4 regions of the Pseudarthrobacter sp. TE3704 genome follow, and region 4 is predicted to be linked to each of the others. Evidence: predicted binding sites of a transcription regulator. Region 4 holds the regulator's gene; each other region holds the start of a gene.
The links. Region 4 encodes LexA, which represses DNA repair genes until DNA is damaged. Its sites were predicted from a motif close to TCGAACANNTGTTCGA; they were not measured.

Region 1 (4,527 bases), on a different contig from region 4:
CTTATCGAACTGGCTCATGGGCAGCCCGAGACCGCTGGGCTGGACCGGGGTGCGGTCCAGCAGGGAGGCATCACCCAGGATCACTCCGCAGGGATGCATGGAAATGTGGCGGGGCAGCCGGTCAAGGCGTTCAGTCAGGTCAACCAGCAGGTCCAATTGCTGGTTTCCGGCAGCATCGCGCCGCTCAACCCTTCCGGCAAACTCCCGCAGTTCAGGCTTTTCCTGCAGCGCCTCCCGGAATTTGCCGGCCGAAAAACGCCACAACTGTTTGGCGATCTCCCCTACCTCGCCGTCGTCCATGCCCAGCGCCATACCGGCGTCGCGCACGGCACCCCTGGCGCGGTAGCCGTTCTGCATGCTCATCAGCGTGACGCGTTCGGCACCGAACCTCTCGAAAATCCGCCGGTACACGTTATGGCGCTCCGCGCTTTCGACGTCGATGTCTATGTCAGGAAGAGTGGCACGGTCCTGGGAAAGGAAGCGTTCAAAGATCAGGTCATGCTGGAGGGGGTTTACCTGGCTGACATCAATCAGGTAATTCACCAAGCTGGAAGCCCCCGACCCCCGGGCAGCAGCACGGACGCCCATCTCCTGGATCATCCGTGACACTTCAGCGACGGTGAGGAAGTAGGAGGAGAAGCCAAGATTCCGGATGATGCCCAGTTCATGCTCCAGCCGGGTAAGCATGTCCCTCTCCCCGGCTCCGCTTATCCCGGGGAACCTCCTGCCGATTCCGGCGTGGCAACGCTGGACCAGTTCATCATGGGGATCCTGGTTGATCCCGATCACCGAGGCCTCCGGAACCACCGGTTGTTTCCACCCCATGTCCGTAGTGGGATCGATCCGGCACAGATCGGCGAGCGCCTCGGTTTGGGTCATCAGTTGTTTGAGGTCTGCGGCGCCAAATCCTGCTGCGGAAATGATCTCCTTGCCAAGTTGGAGCATCTGGGCCGATGTTTTCAGCCATCCCTGGCCGGTGGGCTGCAGCATGGGCTCCCTGGCAAGTTCCGGCAGGGACTTCAGGGTGCGGGCAGAGTCAAGCACATCGGCAGTGGGCGCTCCATCCGCCGCGCAGTACCTGACGGCGTTGGTCAGGATCGCCGGGATGTGGTGTTCTTCGGCGAGCCGGAGCATACGCACCGCGTGGGAGGTACTCAGCGGGGAACCTGGGGGACTTAGCTGCGAGACAATCTCGGCAACCACTGTCCCGCCGGGCATGACGTCCAGCCACTGCTTGAACAGTGTCCGAGGCCGGAGGTATCTCCGCCCTCCCATGGCCAGGCCGACGTCCGAATCCGGCCCGAGCAGGACGGTCAATACCGGCTTGAGTGTGTGGGGGTCAAGGGTCCGGGAGGCAAGCTCGGCGCGTGTGACAGCCACCGGGACGGCGCCCCCGGACTTCCCTGAGGTCCGGGCATGGGCATCAGAGACCAGCCGGCATAAGGCACGGTACCCTGCCCCGTTGTTATGGCCGCGTGCAAGCACCACCACCCTGCCCGCCACCTGGGTGCGGTGATCGCCGTCGTCGTCAAAGACTGCAAGGTCCACCCCAACAATGGGATCGATTCCTGCCGCCATGCATGCCTTGAGGTGCTTGATGGTCCCGTACAGGCCGTCGCGGTCAGTGCAGGCGAGCGCTGTGGCACCGTCAGCTGCCGCGCTTTGGGCAAGTTCTTCCGGCCAGGAGACGCCATAGTGGGCACTGAATGCCGTGGAGACGTGAAGATGCGTAAAGCTCATGCTGGTGAGGGTCGGAGGCCGTCATGGATCCGCAGCAGCCGCCAGCGGCCGCTGCCAATGTGCCGGGTGAGGTCGAGGGTGAGCGGTTCTTCCTGCTGCCGAGGGGCGCTTTCGCCGGCTTCAACCGGCAGTACCTGGACACGCCAGATTTCGTGGTCAACCACTCCCTGTCCGCTTCCGAGCGGTGCCCGGCTTACTTCATCCCACCATTGCCGCCGTTCATACCAGCGGACTGGTTCAGCACAGACAGCGTAGGAACGTCCTGACCAGGTAAGGCTCACCGGCTGGCCGTCAGGAGCGCAGGCAACATCAACGGATTCGCTGAACATGCCCATGGGCGCCTCCCGGTGAAACTGGACCTATTCGAATATGTATTCGAATAGGTCCAGTCTACGCCCGGTTCCCGGCCAACGCATCTACAGGTGGACAAAGAAGCCCCGCCGGCTTCCTCCGTTTCCTCTTCACAGGGGTGGACGGACCGTACGCCAGGGAGCAGGATTGTGCCATGGACACCAAAGACGCACTCCTCAAGCAGGTCAGCATCAAAGCCCAGGACTCAACCCTGGTGGCCACCTTCGACCTGGACGGCACCATTCCGGGCTCCGGCGCCTACGTGGTGGGGCTTGTCGCAGCCAGCCCGGACTATTCATCCCAGCGGCGGCTCGGCATTGAATTCATGAACGGCGAACCCATCGCCTTCTACTCGTTCAGCCACGAGCAAAGCACGGAAGAGAACTACGACCTCTCGGGCGTAACCCACTCAGAGAACACCATCACCGGCCACTTTCCCCTCGCTGCCATTAATGGGCTCGGAAAGTCACACGTCATGACAGGCTTCAGCGAGGCGGACGGCCGGGAATTCCAGTCCGGCGTTCCGGTGGATGAAGCACTGTAAGAAGGCGTGAGCTGACCTGTAAAGGGTCAGCTGTTTTCTTTGTGGACCCGCATCTCGAGCTCGATGAAGCCGGAGATCATGGCGCGGTAGGTTGATTCGACGATGTCCGGATCGATGTCCTTCTTTTCGGCCGCGGACCGGACATGTTCGATGATCCGTTCCACCCGCCCCGGGGCGCGGACTTCAGCGTCGTCGCCCTTCAGGGTTCCGGCGATGCGGATCAGCCGTTCGCGGCGGGCGATGAGGGTGACAATCTGCTCATCCACTTCGTCAACAGCAACCCGGACGGCAGCGAGCTGTTCCTTGTCGGCCAAAGCGTCTCTATCGTTTCCTTGAATTGTTGCCATCGTCTGACAGTATCGAAGCATGCAGCCCCGAGTCGACTTCATCTCATTAGGTGTCCGCAGCGTCCCGGCGTCCCGTGCCTTCTATGTTGAGGGCCTCGGCTGGCCGGTCCATCAGGAGGTCCCCGGCGACGTCGTCTTCATCCAGGTAAACCACGGCCTGGTGCTCTCGCTGTGGGACGCCCGGCAAATGCAGGCCGAGGCGGGCGTCAGCGCTCCGGGTCCGGTGCCGTGCATCACCTTGAGCCACAACCTCGGCAGCACGGAAGAGGTGGACCGGGTCATGGCGGAGGCAGCAGCGGCGGGGGCCGCCATCATCGCCGAGCCGGTGACGCAGCCCTGGGGCGGCTACAGCGGCTACTTCGCCGACCCCGACGGTTTCCGCTGGGAAGTTGCGTACAACCCCGCCTGGGCCGTGGACGACGGCGGCGCGGTCACCGTATAGGGCGGCGGCAGCGTCCCTGGGCTGCTAGAGAATCCCGGGCTGCTAGAACAGTGCCTCCACCGGCTGGATCAGTTCCGGCCCGTTGTTACGAACGTTGCCTACCTCCTTGCCCACGGACTCCACCCGCCAGTCCGCTGCCACGTCCTTGACCCCCGACCGCACCAGGTCCACCAGCCCGGCGGCGTCATCCACGTCGGGATCGAGCCACGCCTGCATAGTCGCCTTGTCCATGGGCAGGGGAACCCGGTCATGCAGTGCGGTCAGCTTTCCGAAGACCGTCGATTCACTGCCCGGGGGCGGCGTATCGGTCGTAAGGATGGACGTTGAAAGCAACCACTGGCCCGGTTCCCCGGCTGGGACGGACGGGTCCTTCCACCACTCGTAGAGCCCGGCAAAGACCAGGCCCCGGTTTTCTCCGGGATGCACGTAGTAGGGCTGCTTCGATTTCCCGGGGCCCTGTTTCCATTCGTAGTACCCGTCTGCCGGCACCGCGCAGCGCCGGGACTGGACGGCCTTGCGGAAGGCCGGCTTCTCCAGCACCGATTCGCTCCTGGCGTTGATCATCCGTGACCCGATGCCGGGATCCTTCGCCCAGGAAGGGACCAGGCCCCACTTTGCAACATGCAGCTGGCGTACCTGCTTACGAGTCGGCCCGTCGTCAATCAGCCGTTCCAGGACGATCGGGACATCATCGGTGGGCGCCACGTTCCACGAGGGCGGGATGCTCACCTCGTCCTCCAGCTCGGCGTCGAACTCTGCCAGGAGGTCCCCCACGGCACGTGCCATCACATAGCGTCCACACATGGCTCCAGCATGCCATCGGCGCCACATACTGTCATCCACGCGGCACCGGGACCGCCGGGGCAGGGGGAATACCGGGCGGCGCGCTACCGTTGACAGGAACGAAACCTACATCGACGCAGAGGAGAATTCTGTGGACTTCACTCCCGAATCCGGCACCATCACCATGTTTTCCACCACCTGGTGCGGTTACTGCAACCGGCTCAAAAAGCAGCTGGACGCGCAGGGCATCGGCTACACCGAGATCAACATCGAGGAAGTGGAGGGCACGGCCGAACTCGTGGAGCAGCTGAACGGCGGCA
Region 2 (4,527 bases), on a different contig from region 4:
ACGGGTTCACTTCGGCGTCCTTGTAGGCAGCGGGGGCAAGGATGCCGGTGTTGACGCTGGCCAGGCGGTACGGGACCAGGGGGTTCTCCGCCGGGGTGCTCACCCTGACGGTGGTGGCGTCCAGCGCGGTGACGCTGCTGATCATGGTGCGGTTGAAGGCGCGGGCAGGCACCTTGGCGTCCAGGACGTGGTTCAGGGCAGCCACCACGGACTCCGCTGTGAGTGCGGTGCCGTCCTGGAAGGAAACGTCCTGCCGGATGCTGAAGTCCCAGTCCAGCGGGGAGGTCTGCTTCCACTCTGTGGCCAGGAAGGGAACTACTTTGCCCTCGGCCTGGTCGTATTTGGTGAGGGTTTCGAGGCAGCCGGAGAGGGAAAGGATGTAGGCGGCGTCGGATTCGACGGCCCAGTTGGCTACCGGTGCCCGGAAGTTGTCCACCACGATCCGCTGGCTGGTGTCCGCGGCTGCGGTGCTCTGCGCAGGCTGGGCCTGGTTGCCGCTGAAGCCGCAGCCGGCCAGCGTAAGGGTGGCCAGGGCAGCCACGAGGACGCGGGGACGAAGGAAGGAACGCACTGAAACCGCCTAGCAGGGCTGCCCCGGGGAAGGGCAGGAAAAAAAGGGGACTACTTAGGGTAGCCTTCCCTGCCTCCAATTGGAGAATTTGATGACGTGCCTGCTCAGGAAAGGGAAAGCCCGCCATTTGGGGGAATGGCGGGCTTTCCGGCTTCAAGGCTGGCTGGACCCGTACGTCCAGCCGGGCGGACCGCTACTTCAGGCCGAGCTGCTTGGTGGGAACCTTGAAGGTTTCCTTGGCAGTAAGGGCCGAGATGGCCGCGATCGAGCAGATGACGGCGGTGAAGACGCTGATCTGGACCCAGCCGCCGGGCTTGATGCCGCCCATGGCTGCAACGATGGCCGGTGCGAAGCCCGCCATCAGGAAGCCCAGCTGGGTGCCGATGGCCAGGCCGGAGAAGCGGACCTTGGTGCTGAACATCTCGGCGTAGAAGGACGGCCAGACGGCGTTGGAGGCGGCGTAACCGCAGGAGAAGAAACCGATGGCGGCGAGGAACATCAGGGGGACGCTGCCGGATTCGAGGCTGAGCAGGAATAGCGGGGTGAGGGCGGCGCTGGAGAGTGCGCCATAGATGAACACCGGCTTGCGTCCGATCCTGTCCGCCAGCATGCCGAACAGTGGCTGGGTTCCCAGGGCCACGAGGTTGGCGCCCACCACGAGCCAGAGGGTGGTGGTGCCGTCAACGCCGGCAACGGTCTTGGCGTAGCTGATGGCGAGGGTGCCGAACACGGTGGAAACGGCGGCGATGAAGGCACAGCAGATAACGCGCAGGACGTCGCGCCAGTGGGCCTTGAGGAGGTCGGCCACGGGGAGTTTGGAGATCTGGGCGGACTTCTGGGCTTCCTCGAACGCGGGGGGCTCGTGCAGGGTGCGGCGGATGAAGAACGCAACAACCACCACGACGGCGCTGAGCCAGAACGGGATGCGCCAGCCGATGCCGTACTTGATCTCGTCCGGGAGGGCGAGGACGGGGATGAAGACCAGGGCTGCGAGGATCTGGCCGCCCTGGGTGCCGGTGAGGGTCCAGGAGGTGAAGAAGGAGCGGCGGTTGTCCGGGGCGTGCTCGAGGGTCATGGAGGACGCTCCGGCCTGCTCGCCGGCGGCGGAAAGGCCCTGGCAGAGCCGCGCCAGCACCAGTAGTGCCGGAGCCCACCAGCCCACGGTGTTGAAGTCGGGCAGGCAGCCGATGAGGAACGTGGAGGCACCCATGAGCAGCAGGGTGAACATCAGGACTTTCCGCCGGCCCACCCGGTCGCCGAAGTGGCCCAGGATCACGGCGCCCACGGGGCGCGCGACGTATGCGAAACCAAAGGTTGCAAAGGACATGATGGCGGCGTTGGCATCAGCGTCCGGGAAGAAGACGGTGGGGAAGATCAGCGCGGCTGCGGAGCCGAAGATGAAGAAGTCGTAGTATTCGACGGCGCTGCCCAGGAAGCTGGCGAGGGCCGCCTTCTTGGGCGTCCCGCCATGGGTGGCGGTGCCCGCTCCGGCGGACGGAAGTGTCTGGCTCATGGAGTTCCTTTGTGTGACGACATTGTCGCGAATTTAAAACTTGGTCGCAGCCGCCTGGGTGCGGGCGGGGGCGCTATGCGCTGGATCGAACAGTAGATCCGGGACAAGTAGCCGCATGGTGAGAGCTGCTTGTGCGATACAGCAATGATGGCTGTGAGGGCTGTCACCTGTCAAGAAAATAATCACGATCTAGAAATAGCTCTCACATTGTGGCAACATCGAGGTATGAGTGTGAACCAAACCACAGTGGCCGATGATGTTCCCGCTGATGCCCGCGGGTCCGGGACTGCAGGGAAAAAGGCCGACCGCACGGACATGGTGGGCAAGGCGCTGAGCCTCCTGGTCCTCCTGGGGGATGAGCCCCGGGGCGCCAGCGCGGCGGAGATTTCACGCCGCGCGGAGCTGCCGTTCAGCACCACGTACCGGCTCCTTGGCTCGCTGGCCCGGGACGGGTTCGTGGATTATGAACCGGATGGCCGCCGCTACCATCTTGGGCTGCGGATCTTCCAGCTGGGCCAGCGGGTTTCCAACCACCACGGCTTTGCCGGCACGGCCATGCCTGTGCTGCGGCGCGTGACCGAGCAGACGGGTGAGGCGACGATTCTGAGCGTCCGCGACGGGAACCACCACCTCACCGTCAACAAGGTGGACGGTCCGCAGATCTTCCGCGTCACCTCCGACCCCGGGCATCTGGGCTCCCTCTCCACCACCGCGGTGGGCAAGGCCCTGGTGGCTTTCGCGGAGGATGCGGAGCGCGAGCGGCTGCTGGCGGAGCTGCCGCTGGAGGCATTGACCGATAAATCCATCACCGACAGGCAACTGTTCCGCGACGAGATTGAACGCACGCGCCGCCGGGGCTATGCGGTGATGGACGAGGAGAACGAGGCCGGCATGCGCGCCGTTGCCGTGCCCCTGCTGAATGGCCAGGGCCACGCCTTTGCCTCCCTGGCCACTGCGGTTCCGGTCTTCCGCCTGAGCCTGGAGGCACTGGAAGCGCACGTGCCGCTGCTGCAGGACGCTGCCGCGGAGCTGGCCGCACGGCTGCCGCAACGCTAACTGTTCGTATGACGAACGCTAGTGCGATAGATGAACAATTGTTGTACTGTTATTTCCAACACCGGAACCGCACCTTCCGCCACGCGCGGACGTCCGCTTCCGGTGCCGTTACCAAAGGAGCTGCACGGATGAGTAATCGAACTGAGTCCTACCTGGTGGGACTGGTCGGCGATGGCGTGACGCCGTCACTCACCCCTTACATGCACGAACGCGAAGGTGATGTGCAGGGCCTGCGCTACCTTTACCGCCCCATCGACCTCCTGGAACTGGGCCTGCCGGGCGAATCCGTCGGCCAGTTGCTCCAGAACGCCCGCGCCCTCGGCTTCAACGGACTGAACATCACCCACCCCTGCAAGCAGCTGGTCCTGCAGTACCTGGATGTCATCTCCCCGGACGCCCTGAAGCTTGGCGCCGTCAACACCGTGGTGATCGAGGACGGCCGCTTCATCGGCCACAACACTGACTTCTCCGGCTTCGGCGCCGCCCTCGCTTCCGGCCTCCCCGGCGCGAAGCTGGACCGCGTGGTCCAGCTCGGAGCCGGCGGTGCCGGTTCAGCCGTCGCCTACGCCCTGCTCTCCGCCGGCGTCAAGGCACTCGACCTGGTGGACGTGGCTCCTGAGCGCGCCGCTGAGCGCGCCGCCGAACTGGCCGGTTTCTTTCCGGACAGCACCGTCACAGCCCATACGACGGCGGAGCTGCCGCAGCTGATGCCGCTCACCGACGGCCTGGTGCACTGCACCCCCGTTGGCATGGCCGCGCACCCCGGCGTCCCGCTGGACCTTGGCCTGCTGGAAGCCCGGCACTGGGTTGCGGACATCGTCTACCGCCCCATCGACACCGAACTGGTCCGGGGCGCCCGGGCCAAGGGCTGCGCCGTGCTGGACGGAGGCCGCATGGCAGTGGGCCAGGCCGCCGACGCCTTCCGGATCTTCACCGGACTGGAACCGGACCCGGACCGCATGCGCTCGCATTTCCTGGAACTCGTGGCCGCCGAGGAGGTGGCAGCCTGATGCGCACCGGAATCGCCACCGTCTGCCTCTCCGGCACGCTGAAGGAAAAGATGCAGGCCTGCGCCATTGCAGGGTTCGACGGCATTGAGATCTTTGAGCAGGACCTGGTCACCTCCACCCTGGGTCCCGAGGATGTCCGGAAGATGGCCGCTGACCTGGGCCTGGGCCTTGACCTCTACCAGCCGTTCCGCGATTTCGACGGCGTCACGCCGGACCTGCTCAAGGCCAACCTCCGGCGGGCCGAGGCAAAATTCGGGCTGATGTCCCGCCTTGGCATGGACACCATCCTGGTCTGCTCCAACGTTGCCACGGCAACCATTGACGACGACGGACTCAGGGCCTCACAGTTGGCGCAGCTTGCCGAGCTGGCCGGCGAC
Region 3 (4,527 bases), on a different contig from region 4:
TGCGTCGTGACCGGCCACAGCAAGGACATCGAAAGCTACGTAGTTGGCAGGAGCTGCCGCGACCAGCCCTGGCAGGGTCTTTGGTCCTGCGCCCAGGCGCTGCTGCAGGGCGTCGAAGTTCAGCCGGCCCTGGCTCCAGATCACGGCTTCGCCGTCGATCACACATCCCGGGGGAACGGCCGAAGCGACCGCTGAACAAAGTTCAGGGAAGTACCCAGTCAGTTCCTTCCCTTGCCGGCTCCAGAGCCTGGCTGCGTGCTTATCCCTGACCGCAACACACCTATACCCATCCCACTTAGGTTCAAACATTAAAGTTCCGTGCGATGCGTCACCGCGCGGCATCTTGGCGATTGGCCGTGCCAGGGCGACTTTTACTGGAGGTTCAAGGCCTGTCGGTAGTCCTGCCCCCGACCGGATTGTGGGTCCCATAGCCTCACACTACGTACAACGACCGGTGGACATCTGTGATCTGGAAGGTCGGATCCGGTTGTTGGTAGTGTGGTGTTACACCCCCAGTTGGCTTCGGCTGCTGGTTAGAAGGCCCCGGGAGATCGGGGCCTTCGGTATTTAAGACCCGTCCCCTCCCACAGCCGTTGCCCGCTTCGCAGGATGTGCATCAATCTTCGGTGACGGATTCCAGCAACCATTGCTCCGAGAGAGGATCACGGCGCAGTTCAAAGGTCCGCAGCGGCGAGTCTGATGTGCGACGCACTTGGACGCGCCAGTGTTCGATGTCCACGACGTTTCCGACGCCGACGGGGACGCTGCGGCGGGTTTCCCACCAAGAGTCCCTGGTAAACCAGTGCAGCGGCTCGGCTGCCACCGCCCAAATCTTGCCGTCGTAGCGGACGGCCAGGGGAGTCCCGGCAGTGGTGAACCGGACGTCCACAGGGGTGTTGAGGGTAGGGGCTTCAGGGGTGATGGTCATGTGCTTGTTTTCTTCCTGGGTGGTGCAGAGAGCGGCCGTTTAGGCGGCTTTGACGAGGGGGAGTTCGTCCCAGTGGGTGGTGTATCTGGGGGAGAGCATGTCGCGTTTCATGGTCCAGTCCGGCCCGCCCCGGATCCCTCCGTGGCCCAGGCCGATCGAGCCGCGCCCGTACCGGCGCGTGACGTCTTCGAGCAGGGTTCCGATCTGGCGTTCCTCGTGCGGATTCTCGAACAATGACAGCGGTGCCTGGTTGCCGGAGGGGCGCAGGTCAGTGACCATGATCCCTGCCCGGGCGTACCGGACGCCCTCGACAATCCGGGGCAGGAGCGCGTGGCCGGCTTTGGTCAGGATCACCGGGTCCGCCGTGGGCATCGGCAACGGCACACACACCGAAGGGTAGGAGGCGTCGTTTGCGTTGAAGTGCGAGGTTCCGGCGAACGCGGTCAGGACCTTGGCCTGCAGCCCGTGTTTGGCCAGCCGCGCCGATGCCTGCTGCCCGTACACGCTCATGACCTGCCGGATCCCCGCGGCGGTGGTGATGGGTTTGGCGAACGAACGGGAGAAGATCAGCTGGTCCCGCCCGATCCGTTCCTCTTCCATGGGGATGCAGGGGGTGCCCTGCAGTTCCAGGACGGTGCGCATCATGACTACGTTGAACTTGTCCCGGATCGCGACGGGATCTGCCCGGAGCAGGTCGGCGATGGTGAAGATGCCCATCACGTTCAGCCGCCTGGTTAGCCGCCCGGCGATGCCCCACACTTCCTCGACGGACAGTCGGCCCAGCAGGGCCTCCCGCTCCGCGGTGGGGACGGAGTCCCAGTGGCACACCCCCGCGAAGGCCTTGTTGTTCTTCGCCCACTTGTTGGCCAGCTTCGCCAGCGTTTTTGTCGGCGCGATCCCGACACAGACCGGCACACCGACGTTCCGCCGGACCGCCGCCTTCATCGAGCGTCCCATTGCGGCCAGCTCGGCGGGGGTGCCTTTGACGCCGAGGAAGGCCTCGTCGATGCTGTAGACCTCCAGCCAGGCCGAGTACCGGCCCAGCAGCTCCATCACCCGGGCGCTGATGTCCCCGTACAGCTCGTAGTTGCTCGACAGCGCGACGAGGTCCCATTCCTTCGCCCGCGGGGCGAGCTTGAACCAGGGATCACCCATGGCGATGCCGAGGGCTTTGGCCTCGGGGGAGCGGGTAACCGCGCAGCCGTCATTGTTGGACAGCACGATCACGGGCTTGCCTTCCAGGGAAGGGTCGAACGCCCGCTCCGCGGAAGCGTAGAAACAGTTCACGTCCACGTGCGCGATCTGCGGCATATGCCGCATCAACGCCGGCTTAGACATCGCCGCACCCTAAACGTGATGCAAACATCGGACAGCGACGCCCCAAATAGTCAGGTCGGACAGGGCCGGCACTTCAATGTCCGGGTACGCCGGATTCTCCGCCTGCAGCACCACCCCTTCCGGGGTGATGCGCAGACGCTTGATTGTCAGCTCCCCGTCCAGGACCGCGACGACCACGGACCCGTCGTGCGGCTCCAGCGCCCGGTTCACGATCAGCTCATCCCCGTCACTGATCCCGGCGCCTGTCATCGACTCCCCGGACACCCGCACCACATAGGTGCTGGTGACGTCCTTGATCAGGTGCGCGTTCAGGTCAATCCGACCATCGAAATAGTCCTGCGCCGGCGACGGAAACCCCGCCGCCACCGGCACCGGAGAGACCAGCACCGACAACAAAGACACCCCCGCCTCTATCACACGAGGACCGACAATAACGCCCACAACACACCCTTATTCGAATATATGTTCGATCAGGTAATCCTACCCTGGAGCTCTGACACGGGCACCAAAAGGAACGGGTTATACCCAATGGGGACAGCTTTGAGCTGTGCGGAGGGCTCCACCTGCCCGCCAGTGGGCATAACCCGTACCCTCAAGCCCTGGACTCCGCTGCGCTCCATCCAGGAACCGGTCCTGCGCTGCGCTCCGGCCTGTAAGAGCCTGTTTTTGCCTTACATGTGGCTGGGTTGTTCTCCGTACAAGGCCACTGATCGTAGCCGTCCGGGGGCCCGACCCGTCAACCCACGCTCCCGTCCAGGCCCACGCGGTCGCTTCGCTCCCTTACTTCGCGGACCTGCCCGTGCGCTCTTCGGGGTTGACGGCCCACCCTCGACCGGCTGGACCAGTGGGGGCCTCGCACGGCGGGGCAGGAAGGAGGTGGCTACATGAGCATCGACGAACTGATCAAGCTCGCGACTTCGGTCGTGAGCCTGGCGACAGCTGTCATCGCTCTGCTTTCCACGCGGAACGCGCTCCTAACGAGCAAACGCTCCCGAGCGGCAACTCGGAAGCGTAAGCGTAAAGCAAGGAAGGCGTAGCTACTGAAAATCCGGTGGTCGTGACCGCAAGGGTTGCGGCCACCGGGCTCCTTCTTAGCCTAGGTTCAACTCACCGATAAGGAAACCCTCATGGAAGCACTGACGATCGTGAACTTCATGCTCTCGCTGGCAGCGCTTGGCGCTTCCATCACCGCCTACCGCACCATCTCCAAGGTCCGGAAGGACCAGGAAACCTAAACCAGGGCGCAGGCCGGGCCGCCCGACCAGGGTCGACCCGGCCCTACCCGGCCGGTTCGCTGCCGGGTGTTGTGTCCTCATCCCGTACGCGGCGCAGCAAGGCCGCCATGCTGCGCACGGCCGCGGGGTCTTTTTGCCAGGGCTTGCCGTTACGCGTACAGGCGTGAACCCTGTTCACCCCTGATCCTTTAGCCGCTTCGGCGAATTCCGCCCAGGCCTCCTGGAGCTCCGCCAGCTCTTCAGGCGTCAACGGTTCCTCCGCCTGCGGCTCAACGACGGCTGTTGAACCATCCGTCGCGCCCGCCGCTGTCCGGCCTCTCCTGAAAAAACTTCGTATTCCCATACCCGGCCCCCTGAATAGATGTCCCGCCAGGAGGAAAACTCCCCCGAGTTCCGCTGCGACTGGCGAGACAATCCCTACGCTATCAACGCCGAGGAATGCGTGAGGAAGCGGCAGCGGGTCCGCACGCTTGGAACGCGCACCCGCTGCCTGTAAACATCCTGCTGCTTACGCCTTCGAGCATGCCATACCGACTGCCGCCAGACATGTCCGGGCGTCAGTACGGCCTTATCAAGAGGCTAGATAGTAAGTAGCCTTACTAGTGAACGTGGTGTCTAGCAGCGGGCACCGCGTTCCCTTCGTCGACCACCCTTCGCCGGGACTGCATGCTCGGTGGGCTCGCACTGGTTTTCGCTGCGCTTCAACCAGTTGATGGGCGTCCGCTGGCGCGGCCGGCTGTTGGGTCCAGGGCGCGCCGTCGCAGAGCTCCGGGCGCCCTGGCCCTGTTCTGTCTACGACGTTTTTTGGCTGCTGTCCTACGGATCGTACGTGCCCGCTCCACCCCGTCTAGCCCCTCCTTCGTCGGGGCCTGCGTCCCGAAAATTCTTCAGCCAGGGATCAACGCTCCGCGCCGATCCCGCAAGATTTTTCGGCCCTTGCCCCGCGGGTAGACGGGCCTCCGTCGGGCACAGCTCCGCAAGCTCCGCCAGCAGCCAAAAAACAACGGGGGGAGAGGGGAAGCTGGC
Region 4 (4,527 bases):
GCCTCACCGGCGGAATAGACGCCCTCCACAACATCCAGTCCCAAACCCGTGCCGGTGGGGTTGTTGGGCGAGCTCAGGAAAACGATGTTTGGCTGCAGTTCCTTGACTTGGCGTGCTGCGGATTCGGCACTGAGGCCGTACCCTTCGGCGCGTTCGCCTGTGATGTATTCAGTGTCGGTGCCGCTGGCGAGCAGCGGGTACATCGAATACGTGGGAGGGAAGCCCAGCGCCGTACGGCCCGGACCGCCGAATGCCTGCAGGATCTGCTGGAGCACCTCGTTGGAACCGTTGGCCGCCCAGAGATTGGTCTCATCCAGTCCATGCCCCAGGTACTCGGCCAACGCCTGCCGAAGCTCGGTGAACTCCCGGTCCGGGTAGCGGTTGAGCCCGGCGGCGGCCTCCGTTACCGCGGCGGTGATGGCGGCCCGTACGTCCGCGGGAACACCATGGGTGTTTTCGTTGACGTTGAGAAGGATGGGGACATCCAGCTGAGGCGCCCCATAGGGGGTCAGCCCGCGGAGGTTGCTGCGGAGGGGAAGCCGGTTCAGACGCTCAAGCTGGTCATTCACCTGAACAGTTTAGTGGCCGTTCCGGAGACCGGAAAATGTGACGGCCCCCTGTTCGCGCTCAGCGTGCACGGACCTCTGCGGCTTCAGCGGGTGGGGACGTAGAGCTGCTGCCCGGGGAGGACTGCTCCGGCCGGGAGGTTGTTGAGCTGGACGATGTCCGCAATCACATCGCGGGCGTCCCGGTCAGGGGCAACAGTGCCAGCGATGGCCCACAGCGACTCACCGGGCTGGACGGTCACAGTGACGGTGGGGGTCACCGACAGGTCCTCCGGCGCATCGGACGCCTTGGCGGGCGAGTTGAAGAATCCCGCCAGGGAAAGCAGCAGGGCAGCCAACAGCACCAAGGGAATCCCAATCAGGACAATCTTGCCCCGGCGCGTCAGGCGCAACGGCGGCAGGGGCGCCGGCTTGCCCGGAGACTCCGGCGTACCCGCCGGCACCTGCGCGGACCGGGACCTGTCCCGCTGCGACAGAAGCTGGTGTGCTGGCTGATGGGAATGAACGCGCGGACCCTTGGCCTGCGAAGCGGATATAGCTGACATGAACTGAGCCCTCCTGGACCGTACTGTGCTGCCCGACCTTGCTGCTTCTATGTCCCGCTCCGCTGCTGCACCGCCGGCACTCCGGCTGGTTCTTCGAAAAACGCACGCTGTATTCGAATGATGCAAGCTTCGAGTAGAACACATGTTCGAACTTTGCTCCTTCAGTTTTAGCACCTATCAACGAACAATGTCGAGACTCGCTAGAACAAATGTTTGAAAAAGCAATGTGGCTGGCCTAGTTTTGAAGGAAAGAACAACCACCCTTGAAGTTGATCAGCAGGGTCTGACATTGAGGGAAGCTCACCCAGTCCGGCGCAGCGACAAGCCCGGTGGCAACCGAAAGGCATTGGCGAATATGGCAGCAGCAGCCACCGGGGGCAGGGCAGCCCCGCAGCCGAAGAAGACCGCCAAAGGGTTGACCCCCCGGCAGAAAAAAATCCTCGAAACCATCCAGCGCTCCGTCAATGACAACGGCTATCCGCCGTCCATGCGTGAAATCGGCGATACGGTGGGGCTCGCAAGCCTCTCAAGCGTGACGCACCAGCTCTCGCAGCTGGAGAAACTGGGATATCTCCGCCGGGATCCGAAGCGGCCGCGCGCCATGGAGGTGCTGATGCCCCTCACGTTAGACGGCGGGGCGGCCAAGACGGCGAACCAGCCTGCGGCCGCTTCGGCGCCTGGCGCCGGCGCAACAGTCACCGCGCTGCCCACGGCACTGGATACGGCAATGGTTCCCCTGGTTGGCCGCATTGCTGCCGGCGGCCCCATCCTGGCGGACCAGCTGGTGGAGGATGTCATGCCGCTGCCCCGCCAACTGGTGGGCCAGGGCGAGCTCTTTATGCTCAAAGTGGCTGGTGACTCCATGGTGGACGCAGCCATCTGCGACGGCGACTGGGTGGTGGTCCGCCGCCAGGCGGACGCCGCCAACGGCGACATCGTGGCCGCGCTCCTGGACGATGAAGCCACCGTCAAGACCTTCCGCCAGCGTGACGGCCACACATGGCTGCTCCCGCAGAACACGCAGTACGAACCCATTCTTGGCGATCACGCCACCATCATGGGCAAAGTGGTCTCGGTCCTGCGCTCACTCTAGGAACAACAAGGCCTGTTACAGCCAAAAATCCAAAAGACGGCACCTTCCCGGGTTTGAACTGGTCCCGGGGAGCAGTTCAGTTCAGGGAAGGTGCCGTCTTTTCAGTTGGAATCGCCTCAGTTGGACTCCCCTGCCAGCCTCTCAAGGGCCGCCACCGCGGTCTTCCGGTCCGTGGTGGCCCAGAACGGCGGCAGGGCAGCCCGCAGGAATCCTGCATACCGCTCCGTGGCCAGCCGGGAATCCAGAACTGCCACTACTCCCTTGTCGCCGGTGGACCGGATCAGCCGGCCGGCTCCCTGCGCCAGCCGAATGGCGGCGTGGGTTGCCGAGACCGACATAAAGCCGTTTCCGCCGGCTTGGGCCACCGCCCGGGAACGTGCTGTCATGAGGGGATCATCCGGCCGCGGGAACGGAATCCGGTCGATGACCACCAGCCGGCAGGACCCGCCCGGCACATCCACTCCCTGCCAGAGGGACATAGTGCCGAACAGGCAGGTGTCGGGCTCGTCGGCGAACTGCTTGACCAGGGCCGTCATGGTGGAGTCGCCCTGGCAGAGGACGGTCATGCCCAGCTTGGGCCGGAGGGCCTCGGCGGCTTCTTCCGCGGCGCGCCTGGAGGAGAAGAGGCAGAGCGCTCCGCCGCCCGATGCACGGATGAGCGCCTCCAGCTCAGCCAGGGATTCAGGGGACGCACCCCTGCCGGGTTTGGGCAGGTGCCCGGCCACATAGAGGATGCCCTGTTTCGGGTAGTCGAAGGGCGATCCCACGTCCACGCCGGTCCAGCTGGGAGCACCCTCGCCCACCAGGCCCAGCCCGCCGGCGGCCGGTTCGAAAGCGGAACCGATGGCAAGCGTGGCAGACGTCAAAACCACGGTGTGGCCGGCGAAAAGCCCCTCCCGCAACCGTCCGGCGACGGACAGCGGTGCGATGTTGATCAGGGCCGGCGCTGTTTCGTCCGGCTGTGAATAGCCCTGGGCGGGATCAAAGGAGCTGGCGCGTGAAAACCACACCACCTCCCGGTTCTCGCGGGCAGCGAGGAGCCGTTCGCAAAGTTCCAGGATGAGCATCAGGCGGGACCGCGCAAGCTGCCTGCCGCCGTCGGCCGTGGTGCTGCTGTCCCCCTTGGAGTCGGACAGCGCCGCGCGGCAGGCCTCACGCAGCTGGTCGATGCAGTCCAGCTGTTCGTCATTCAGCCCGTTCGGAAGCAGCCCGTTGGGCACGCCCGCGAGGGCGAGCTCAAGATTCGCGGCTGCGGCGTTGAGCGCATCCACCGTGATGGCCGTATGCTTCCGCGCCCCGGAAGCTGCCGCGTGGATCATGGCCACCGAAAGCTGGCCCGACACCGCACCCGTGACCCTGTCCTGGAGTTCATGGGCTTCATCCACCACCACGACGTCGTATTCGGGAAGGACCGCCAGGCCCTCGAAAGCGCTGACAGCCAGCATGGCGTGGTTGGTGACCACAACGTCGGCTTCCGCGGCGTCCTGCCGGGCAAGCTCGCTGAAACACTCCGCAGCCATCGGGCACTTCTGGGCGCCCAGGCATTCCATGGACGTCACCGACACCTGCCGCCACGCCCGGTCCGTTACGCCGGGCAGGAGTTCGTCACGGTCGCCGGTTGCGGTCTTCTCCGCCCATTCACGCAGGCGCACCACTTCTTTTCCGAGCTGGGACGCCGGTCCGCCCACCGTCGCTGCGAAGTGGGGAACGCTGGTGTCCTCCCCCAGCGAAAAGAGCTGGCCCTCGGAAGGTTCCTCGGACGGGAACCCGCCCTCCAGCTTGTGCCGGCAGACGTAATTGGACCGGCCCTTCACCAGGGCCACTTTGACGGGCCGGTCAAGGGCAGGCGTGATGGCTTTGAGGAGCCGGGGCAGGTCCCTGCCCACGATCTGCGTCTGCAGTGCCAACGTTGCCGTGGAGACCAGGGCGGGTTTGTTGCTCTCCAGGGCGTGCGCGATCAGGGGTATCAGGTAGGCCAGCGACTTACCGGTACCCGTTCCTGCCTGGACGAGCAGGTGGTTGCCCGTTTCGATGGCCCGGGCAACCTGTTTGGCCATCTCGTGCTGCCCCGCGCGGCTCTGGCCGCCCATGGCGGCCACGGCCCGGTCGAGCAGTTCGATAACGAACTGCCCGCCGGCCGTGTCCGTGGCTTCGCCGGCCACGGCGTCAGTCATTGCTGATGAATGATTCCAGTTCGGCCGCGAGGCCTTCCCGCACCATCACCACGGCACGGGTACCAGCCTCAACGTGGTCCACGCTGATGATCTCGGCGTCAGACTCGTGGAGCTTGCTGATCAGGTCACCGCGGTTGTACGGAATGAGC

Region 1: ACZ9BC_RS05930 (DUF6504 family protein) is a predicted target of LexA. The motif match lies at 2,104-2,119, and genes of this name have one in related genera.
Region 2: ACZ9BC_RS00625 (shikimate dehydrogenase) is a predicted target of LexA. The motif match lies at 3,171-3,186, and genes of this name have one in related genera.
Region 3: ACZ9BC_RS17800 (LexA family protein) is a predicted target of LexA. The motif match lies at 2,721-2,736, and genes of this name have one in related genera.

Annotation. Positions count from the first base shown of each region.
Region 1 covers NZ_JBWCCJ010000002.1:428,827-433,353, forward strand. The annotation lists gene ACZ9BC_RS05925 (DNA polymerase III subunit alpha) at 1-1,740, opposite strand, end outside; gene ACZ9BC_RS05930 (DUF6504 family protein) at 1,737-2,075, opposite strand; gene ACZ9BC_RS05935 (hypothetical protein) at 2,246-2,635, shown strand; gene ACZ9BC_RS05940 (chorismate mutase) at 2,662-2,982, opposite strand; gene ACZ9BC_RS05945 (VOC family protein) at 3,002-3,424, shown strand; gene ACZ9BC_RS05950 (SOS response-associated peptidase) at 3,467-4,228, opposite strand; gene ACZ9BC_RS05955 (mycoredoxin) at 4,359-4,527, shown strand, end outside.
Region 2 covers NZ_JBWCCJ010000001.1:124,495-129,021, reverse strand. The annotation lists gene ACZ9BC_RS00640 (ABC transporter substrate-binding protein) at 1-571, opposite strand, end outside; gene ACZ9BC_RS00635 (MFS transporter) at 765-2,084, opposite strand; gene ACZ9BC_RS00630 (IclR family transcriptional regulator) at 2,310-3,140, shown strand; gene ACZ9BC_RS00625 (shikimate dehydrogenase) at 3,269-4,150, shown strand; gene ACZ9BC_RS00620 (bifunctional sugar phosphate isomerase/epimerase/4-hydroxyphenylpyruvate dioxygenase family protein) at 4,150-4,527, shown strand, end outside.
Region 3 covers NZ_JBWCCJ010000007.1:23,391-27,917, forward strand. The annotation lists gene ACZ9BC_RS17785 (ATP-dependent DNA ligase) at 1-429, opposite strand, end outside; gene ACZ9BC_RS17790 (hypothetical protein) at 617-928, opposite strand; gene ACZ9BC_RS17795 (Y-family DNA polymerase) at 968-2,266, opposite strand; gene ACZ9BC_RS17800 (LexA family protein) at 2,276-2,707, opposite strand; gene ACZ9BC_RS17805 (hypothetical protein) at 3,151-3,303, shown strand; gene ACZ9BC_RS17810 (hypothetical protein) at 3,545-3,751, opposite strand.
Region 4 covers NZ_JBWCCJ010000006.1:41,778-46,304, forward strand. The annotation lists gene ACZ9BC_RS16355 (histidinol-phosphate transaminase) at 1-569, opposite strand, end outside; gene ACZ9BC_RS16360 (LysM peptidoglycan-binding domain-containing protein) at 653-1,111, opposite strand; gene lexA (transcriptional repressor LexA) at 1,467-2,204, shown strand; gene ACZ9BC_RS16370 (ATP-dependent DNA helicase) at 2,321-4,378, opposite strand; gene hflX (GTPase HflX) at 4,371-4,527, opposite strand, start outside.